2 regions of the Clavibacter nebraskensis NCPPB 2581 genome follow, and region 1 is predicted to be linked to the other one. Evidence: riboswitches for the same ligand, from Rfam matches in the RefSeq annotation. Region 1 holds a riboswitch; the other holds the start of a gene.
The links. Region 1 has a riboswitch for thiamine pyrophosphate ahead of thiM (hydroxyethylthiazole kinase). Riboswitches for the same ligand answer to the same signal wherever they lie in the genome.
Positions count from the first base shown of each region.

Region 2: another riboswitch for thiamine pyrophosphate. It lies ahead of CMN_RS06910 (ECF transporter S component); the one in region 1 lies ahead of thiM (hydroxyethylthiazole kinase).

Region 1 covers NC_020891.1:2,191,388-2,195,764, reverse strand. Annotated here, with positions in the region: gene thiD (bifunctional hydroxymethylpyrimidine kinase/phosphomethylpyrimidine kinase) at 1-1,677, opposite strand, end outside; gene thiM (hydroxyethylthiazole kinase) at 1,674-2,498, opposite strand; TPP riboswitch at 2,489-2,580, opposite strand; gene CMN_RS10300 (S9 family peptidase) at 2,644-4,377, opposite strand, start outside.
Region 2 covers NC_020891.1:1,463,495-1,467,871, forward strand. Annotated here, with positions in the region: gene glgX (glycogen debranching protein GlgX) at 1-1,603, opposite strand, end outside; gene CMN_RS06905 (hypothetical protein) at 1,809-2,141, shown strand; TPP riboswitch at 2,268-2,368, shown strand; gene CMN_RS06910 (ECF transporter S component) at 2,404-3,057, shown strand; gene CMN_RS06915 (ABC transporter ATP-binding protein) at 3,060-4,377, shown strand, end outside.

The sequences.
Region 1 (4,377 bases):
GACGAAGGGGAGGTCGTCGATCTCGCGGCGGAGGTCGGCGGATCCCGCCCACATCTCCACGGAGATCGGCCCGGCGTGCGTGCCGGCCGCGTCCCACAGCGCGCGCAGGTGGTCGAGCGGGCCGGCGCCCGAGCCCACCTCGAGGTCCTCGGCGTGCGCGAGGGATCCGGTGAGCCACGCCTTCGCCTCCGTCAGCGCGGCGAGCCAGTCGCCGCGGCGCGGGTGCAGGGTCGCGAGCGCGCTCGAGAGAGAGCAGCCGGTGCCGTGCGTGCTGGTCGTCGCGATGCGCGGGCCGTCGACCACATGGGTCGTCGGATCCGCACCGGCCGCGGCCGGGGTCACGAGCGCGTCCGGGCAGTCGTCGACGCGGAGGTGGCCGCCCTTGACGATGACGCGGACGCCGTGCCGCGCGGCGAGGGCCCGGCCCTGCGCGAGCGCGGCCTCCCACCCGTCGGCCTCGCGCTCGCCGAGGAGCGCGGCGAGCTCGGGCAGGTTCGGGGTGACGACGTCGGCGAGCGGCAGCAGGCGGCGGAGCGCCTCGGTCGCGTCGGCGTCGAGGAGCGCGTCGCCGGACTGGGCGACCATGACCGGATCCAGCACCACGACCGGGGGCCGCACCGCGCGCAGCCAGTCGGCCACCTCGTCGACCACGGCGGCGGATCCGAGCATGCCGATCTTCACGGCGTCGATGACGACGTCGTCGGAGACCGCGTCGAGCTGCGCGCGCAGGAACGCGACGGGCGGCACGTGGATCTCGCGCACGCCCCGCGTGTTCTGCGCGACGAGCGCCGTGACGACCGCCATGCCGTAGCCGCCGTTCGCCGCGATGGACTTGAGGTCGGCCTGGATGCCGGCGCCGCCCGTGGGATCCGTGCCCGCGATGCTGAGCACGCGGGGGACCGGGCGGAGCGCGGGAGCGGACGCGGCGTCCTCGGCTGCCGTCACGACGTCGGCCGCGGGAGCCGTCGCATCGCCGGCCGCTGCGCGCACCCGCCCCCATGCCTCCGCGAGCTCGCGCGCCGCGGCCTCCGGATCCTCCGCCGCGCACACGGCCGACACGACGGCCGTGCCCGCGCCGCCTGCCGCCGCGATCGCGTCCACGTCGCGCACGTCCACCCCGCCGATCGCGATGCACGGGACGGGGGAGAGCCCCGCGATGATCCCGAACCCGCCGTGCCCGAGCGGCGTCGGGTGGCCGGGCTTGGTGGTCGTGGGGCGGATCACGCCGACGCCGAGGTAGTCGACCGTGCCGGCGGGGAGCGCGCGCACCGCCTCCACGTGCGCCGGGGTGTTCGCGGTGAGGCCCACGACGAGGCGGCGGTCGGGGCTGGCCGCGTCGAGCATCCGCCGCACGAGGTCGGCGGGCACGTCGGACTGGCCGACGTGCACGCCGTCCACGTGCACGCCGCGGGCGAGGGCCGCGAGGACGACGTCGACGCGGTCGTCGACGAGCAACAGCGGCCGGGGCGCGGACGGATGCGCTGCCGCGTGGGCCTCGATCGCGTCCGCCGCCGCGACCACCGTCGCCAGCAGCTCGGCCGCGCTGGCGTGCTTGTCGCGGATCTGCACCGCCGTCGCCCCGCCCGCCACCGCCGCCGCGACGACCGCGGGCACGCCGCGCTCGCCGCACAGGGCCGGGTCGGTGACGAGGTAGACGGAGAGGTCGAGCGCGCTCACGAGAGGCGCTCGCGCTGGGCGACGAGCTCGGGGGTGACGGCGTCGAGCGCGTCGAGCAGCGCGACCGCGAAGGATCCCGGCCCGCGCGCGCCCTCGGCGGCGACCTCGGCCGCGATCGTGTAGACGCTCGTCGCGGCGACGGCGGCCCGTAGCGGATCCGGATCCGTCGACGCGAACGCCGCCATCACCGCGCCGAGCGCGCAGCCCCCGCCCGTCACCTTCGTGAGCCACGCGTCGCCCGTGTGCACGCGCACGATCCGCGTCCCGTCCGTGATGTGGTCGACCGGGCCCGAGACCGCGACGACCGTGCCGTAGGTGCGCGCCAGCAGCGCCGCGGCGTCGAGCGCCGCCTCCACCTCGTCGGTGGCGTCGACCCCGCGGCCGCCCGCGCCGCCGGTCGCGAGCGCGATGACCTCCGACGCGTTGCCGCGCACGATCGTCGGCGACAGCGCCACGAGCTCGTGCGCGAGCCGCGTCCGCACCGGCAGGGCCCCGACCGCGACGGGATCCAGCACCCACGGCGTGCCCGCCTCGCGCGCCGCGTGAGCGGCCTCGACCGCCGCCTCCCGCTGCTCCACGTGCGGCGTGCCGAGGTTGACGAGCAGGCTCGACGCGATCCGCGCGAACGGCCCCGCCTCGGTCGGTATGTCCGTCATCGCGGGCGCGGCGCCCAGCGCGAGGAGGACGTTCGCGGTGAAGCCGGTGACCACCGCGTTCGTGATGCACTGCACGAGCGGCTGGCGCTCCCGCAGCCGGTGGAGGAGATCCGCGGAGGCGGTCCTTGTCCAGGTGACCTGGGTGGATGGGCGCGCAGCGCTCATGATGACATCCCTCCGCCGGTGCGAACCGGATCAGGTGCGACGGGTCTCATCTCAGCCCTCGTGGGCACCCCGTGTCAGGGATCCACCCTAGGGGGAGACGCGTCGCACCCGCCAGGACGACCGGCGGCGGAGGGGCGGCGGCGCGCTAGGCGAGCCCCGCCACGTCGAGCACCCACGCGTAGTCCGACGCGCGCTCGCGCCACGCGTCGTAGCGGCCCGACTTGCCGCCGTGGCCGGCCTGCATCTCGGTGCGCAGCAGCACGGGCGCGCCGACCTCGCGGAGGCGGGCCGTCCACTTGGCGGGCTCGACGTAGAGCACCCGCGTGTCGTTGAGGCTCGTGACCGCGAGGATCCGCGGGTACTCCACGCCCTCGCGCACGTTCTCGTACGGCGTGTACGACTTCATGTACGCGTAGACCTCGGGGTCGTGCAGCGGGTCACCCCACTCGTCCCACTCGATCACGGTGAGCGGCAGCGACGGGTCGAGGATGCTCGTGAGCGCGTCCACGAACGGCACGCCCGCGAGGATCCCGGCGAACCGGTCGGGCGCGATGTTCGCGACCGCGCCCATCAGGAGCCCGCCCGCGCTGCGGCCCTCGGCCACGAGCTTGTCCGGGCTCGTCCACCCGCGCGCGATGAGGTGGTCGGCGGCCGCGACGAAGTCGGTGAACGTGTTCTTCTTGGTGAGCGTCTTGCCCTCGTCGTACCAGCGCCGGCCCATCTCGCCGCCGCCGCGCACGTGCGCGATGACGAACGCCATGCCCCGGTCGAGCAGCGACAGCCGCGCGATGGAGAACGACGGGTCGATGCTCGCCTCGTACGAGCCGTAGCCGTAGAGCAGGAGCGGCGCAGGGGTGCCCGGGTGCACGAGGCCGCGCTTGTAGACCACCGACAGGGGGATCTCCGTGCCGTCCTCCGCGGTCGCCCACTCGCGGGTCTGCACGTAGTCGTCCGGGTCGTAGCCGCCGCGCACGGGCTGCTGCTTGAGGAGGCGGAGCTCGCGGGTCGCGAGCACGTAGTCGAAGGTGGTGGCCGGGGTCGCGAGGCTCGTGTAGCCGAGGCGCACGGTGGGCTGCGCGAACTCGGGGTTGCCCGCGGTGCCGACCGTGTAGATCGGCTCGTCGAACGCGATCTCGTGCAGCTGCTCGCCGTCGAGGATCCTGTCGAAGGGGATCACGCCGACGCGGGTGAGGCCCTCGCGGCGGTAGGAGATCACGAGGTGGTCGGCGAACGCGCTGGCGTCCTCGAGGCGCACCTCGTCGTCGTGGGGGATGACGACCTGGCGGTCGGTGGTGGAGGTCGGGTCGTCGGCCGGCACGTCGATGAGCTCGAAGTTCGTGGCGCCGTCGTTGTGCAGGATGAGGAGCCGGTCGCTCCCGTCGATGACCGCGTGGTCGACGTCGTACTCGACGCCGTGGCGGCGCGGCCACACCGAGCGGAACGAACCCGTGGGGTCGCCGGCGTCGAGCAGCAGCACCTCGGTCGTGATCTTCGAGCCCACCTCGATGACGAGGTACTGGCGGCTGCGGGTCATGCCGAAGCCGACGAAGTAGCTCTCGTCGGGCTCGGTGAAGACTTTCACGTCCTGCGACGCGGGAGTGCCGACGCGGTGGCGCCACACGGTGTCGGGGCGCCAGGCGTCGTCGACCGTGACGTAGAAGAGGTGGTCGCCGTGCGCCGAGAAGGTGGCGCCGTGGCTCGTGCCGGGGATCTCGTCGGCGAGGTCCTCGCCCGTGGCGAGGTCGCGGATCTTGAGCGTGAAGCGCTCGTCGCCCTCGGTGTCGGTGGAGTAGGCGAGGAGCGATCCGTCGGGGCTGACCTCGAACGCGCCGAGCGAGAAGAACTCGTGGCCCTCCGCCTCGGCGTTGGAGTCGAGGAG
Region 2 (4,377 bases), 730 kb from region 1:
TGTTGTTGCCCTGCTGCGTGCGGCCGAGCTCGTCGCCGTGGAGGATCATCGGCACGCCCTGCGACAGGATCATGGTCGCGAGCATGTTGCGCTGCTGGCGGCCCCGGAGCGTGAGGATCGCCGGGTCGTCCGTCGGTCCCTCCACGCCCATGTTCCAGGAGCGGTTGTGGCTCTCGCCGTCCTGGTTGTCCTCGCCGTTCGCCTCGTTGTGCTTCTCGTTGTAGGAGACGAGGTCGGCGATCGTGAAGCCGTCGTGCGCCGTGATGAAGTTGATCGACGCGACCGGTCGGCGCCCCGAGTGCTCGTAGAGGTCGGCCGAGCCCGTGATGCGCGCCGCGAACTCGCCGAGCGAGGAGGCCTCGCCGCGCCAGAAGTCGCGCACGGTGTCGCGGTACTTGCCGTTCCACTCGGTCCACTGCGGCGGGAAGTTGCCCACCTGGTAGCCGCCGGGGCCCACGTCCCACGGCTCGGCGATGAGCTTGACCTGCGACACCACGGGATCCTGCTGCACGAGCTCGAAGAAGGTAGCCAGCTTGTCGACGTCGTAGAACTCGCGCGCGAGCGCGGACGCCAGGTCGAACCGGAACCCGTCGACGTGCATCTCGGTGACCCAGTAGCGCAGCGAGTCCATGATCAGCTGCAGCGCGTGCGGGTGGCGCACGTTGAGCGAGTTGCCCGTGCCCGTGTAGTCCATGTAGTACGTCGGGTCGTCCTCCATGAGCCGGTAGTAGGCCTGGTTGTCGATCCCCTTGAACGAGAGCGTCGGCCCGAGGTGGTTGCCCTCGGCCGTGTGGTTGTAGACCACGTCGAGGATGACCTCGATGCCGGCGGCGTGCAGCGCCCGCACCATGGACTTGAACTCCTGCACCTGCTGGCCGAGCTCGCCCGTGGACGAGTAGGCGTTGTGCGGCGCGAAGAACCCGATCGTGTTGTAGCCCCAGTAGTTCCGGAGGCCCTTCTCGAGCAGCGTGTTGTCCTGCACGAACTGGTGCACGGGCATGAGCTCGATCGCGGTCACGCCGAGCTTCTGCAGGTGGTCGATGACCGCGGGGTGCGCGATGCCGGCGTACGTGCCGCGCAGCTCCTCGGGGACCCGGGGGTTCAGCTGCGTGAGCCCCTTCACGTGCGCCTCGTAGACGACGGTCTCGCTGTACGGCGTGCGGGGGAGGCGGTCGCCGTCCCAGTCGAAGAACGGGTTGACCACGACGCCGAGCATCATGTGCGGGCCCGAGTCCTCGTCGTTGCGGCTGGCCGGGTCGCCGAACTCGTAGGCGAAGAGCGACGGGTGCCAGTCGAACTCGCCGCAGGTGGCCTTGGCGTACGGATCCAGCAGCAGCTTCGCGGGGTTCGACCGGTGCCCGTCCTCCGGCTCGTACGGCCCGGTCACCCGGTAGCCGTAGCGCTGGCCCGGCTGCACGTGGGGGAGGTAGCAGTGCCAGACGTGCGCGTCGACCTCGGTCACGTCCACGCGGGTCTCGGTGCCGCCCTCCTCGATGAGGCACAGCTGCACCGACTCCGCGACCTCGCTGAAGAGCGCGAAGTTCGTGCCGCTCCCGTCGAAGGTCGCGCCGAGCGGGTAGGGGTTTCCGGGCCAGGTCTTCAAGCGGTCCTCCAGTTGGGTCGACTCGTCCGCCGGCGGTGCGCAGGCGTACGCGCGGGGTCAGTCGGGGGCGGGGCAGGCGGTGGATCCGCGTGGGCCGCAGTGGCTGGAGAGCCGGATGCGACGCAGCGGCGCACCAGGGGCGAGGGTACCGTGACGACCCGGATCGGCCCGCATCCTCCGGGCCCCGCGGGGTACGGTGGGACGCATGACCAACCTCGTCGCACAGCTCGCAGAGAACGTGAAGAACGCCGGAGTGGGGACGGTCTACGGCGACCCCCTCGACATCGACGGCTCGACCATCGTGCCGGTGGCATTCGCCTGGTACGGCTTCGGCGGGGGCAGCGACCTCCCCGACTCCGACGGCAACGTCGCCGGTGGCGGCGGGGGCGGCGGCGCCAGCTGGCCCATCGGCGCGTACATCGCCACCGACGGCGCGGTGCGGTTCCAGCCGAACGTCATCGCGCTGCTCGCGGTGGCCACGCCCGTCATCTGGATCTCCGGCAAGGTCCTCGTCAAGCTCATCAAGACGCTCAAGTAGCGCACGCACGTCCACCGCGGAGCGCGGGTGCCCTCGGGCGCCCGCGCTCCCGTGCGTGCGGGGCCCCGTCATCCATGTCGCCCCGTCGTCCCGGGCGCGTCGCCCGCGCGCTATGCTCACCGTGAACACGGGAGTCCGGTGAGCCGGGCTGAGAGGAAGACACCCAGTCTTCGACCGTCGAACCTGATCTGGATCATGCCAGCGCAGGGAGGCTTCCATCTCGCACCCGTGCCCTCTTCCACCCATCCGAAGGGCACGTCGAATGACCGCATCATCCTCGTCCACCGCATCCGCCGCGAGCGTCGACACCGGCGCCCGCAGCCCCCGCTCCGGCCTACGCGCCCGTTGGCGGGTCATCGACATCGTCGTCGCGAGCGTGCTCGGCGTCGCGTCCGGCCTCGTCTTCGTCATCTGGAACACGGCGTCCGTGCCGGTCGGCGGCTTCTTCGAGCCGCTGCTGCCAGGCCTCCAGGCGCTCGCGGGCGGCGGCTGGCTGTTCGCGGGCGTCCTCACGGGCATCGTGATCCGCAAGCCCGGCGCCGCCCTCTACGGCGAGCTGCTCGCGGCGTTCGTCTCGATGCTCGTCGGGAACGTCTGGGGCGTCGGCACGCTGCTCTCCGGCCTCACGCAGGGCCTCGGCGCCGAGCTCGTGCTGCTCGTCTTCCTCTACGCGAATTGGCGCGCCTACGTCGCCGTGCTCGCGGGCATGGGCGCGGGTCTCGGCATGGCCGTCACCGACCTCATCACCTACTACCCGGGATCCACGCCGCTGTTCGCGACGATCTACACGGTCGGGGCCCTCGTCTCGGGCGGGGTCGTCGCGGGGCTGCTCTCGTGGCTCGTCGCCCGGGCGCTCGCCCGCACCGGCGCGCTGTCGCGCTTCGCCTCGGGCCGCGACATCGCGGCCCGCGTCTGACCGTGCGGCGGCCGGGCCGCCGCCCGTCGTCGATCGACGCCTCGCGCGTCCCGCTCGCCGGGCCCGAGGCGACGGCCGAGCGGGCGGGCGGCGCGTCCGTCCGGGCCGAGGGCTGGGGCTGGCGGCACGCCGGCCGGAGCGCCTGGGGGGTCCGCGACGTCGACCTCGTGATCGAGCCGGGCGAGCGCGTCCTCCTGCTCGGCGCGTCCGGAGCGGGGAAGACGACGCTCATGCACGCGCTCGCCGGCGTCCTCGGCGGTGACGACGAGGGGGAGACCCGCGGCACCCTCCTCGTCGACGGGTCGGATCCGGCCGCCCGCCGCGGCCGCGCGGGGCTCGTGCTGCAGGATCCGGACGCGCAGGTGATCCTCTCCCGCGTAGGGGACGACGTCGCGTTCGGCTGCGAGAACCTCGGCGTCCCGCGTGACGAGATCTGGCCGCGAGTGCGCGCCGCGCTCGACGCGGTGGGCCTCGACGTCGCCCTGGACCGCTCCACGACCGCGCTCTCCGGCGGCCAGAAGCAGCGCCTCGCACTCGCCGGGGTGCTCGCGATGCGACCGGGTCTCCTGCTCCTCGACGAGCCGACCGCGAACCTCGACCCCGAGGGCGTCGGCGAGGTGCGGCGCGCCGTCGAGTCCGTGGTCGAGGCGAGCGGTGCGACCCTCGTCGTCATCGAGCACCGGGTCGCCGTCTGGCAGGACCTCGTCGACCGGGTCGTGGTGCTCGGGGCCGACGGGGGGATCCTCGCCGACGGCGTGCCCGACGGCGTGCTCCGCGACCAGGGCGCGTCCCTCGCGGCCGCGGGCGTCTGGGTGCCGGGCCGGGAGCCGGCCGCGCCGGTGCGCGATCGGGCCGCACCCGCGGCGCTCCTCCGCACGGACGGCCTCGCCGTCGGGCGTGGCGGGGCGCGCGGCCCCGCGGTGGCGGACGGGGTCGGCGTCGCGCTCGCCTCGGGCCGCGTCACCGCCCTCACCGGGCCGAACGGCGGCGGCAAGAGCACGCTCGCGCTGACGCTCGGCGGCCTGCTGCCCGCGCTGTCCGGCCGGGTCGTCGCCGAGGCCGCCCTCGCGGACGGCCTGGGCGCGGATCCGGCCGCCTGGCGTTCGCGCGAGCTCGCCGCCCGCATCGGCACCGTCTTCCAGGACCCGGAGCACCAATTCCTCGCCGGCACCGTGCGCGCCGAGCTCGAGCTCGGTCCTCGGGCCGTGGGCACGGATCCCGCCGCGGCGGCCCGCCGGGTCGACGAGCTGCTCGTCCGCCTGCGCCTGGACGGCCTCGCGCAGGCCAACCCCTTCACCCTCTCCGGCGGAGAGAAGCGGC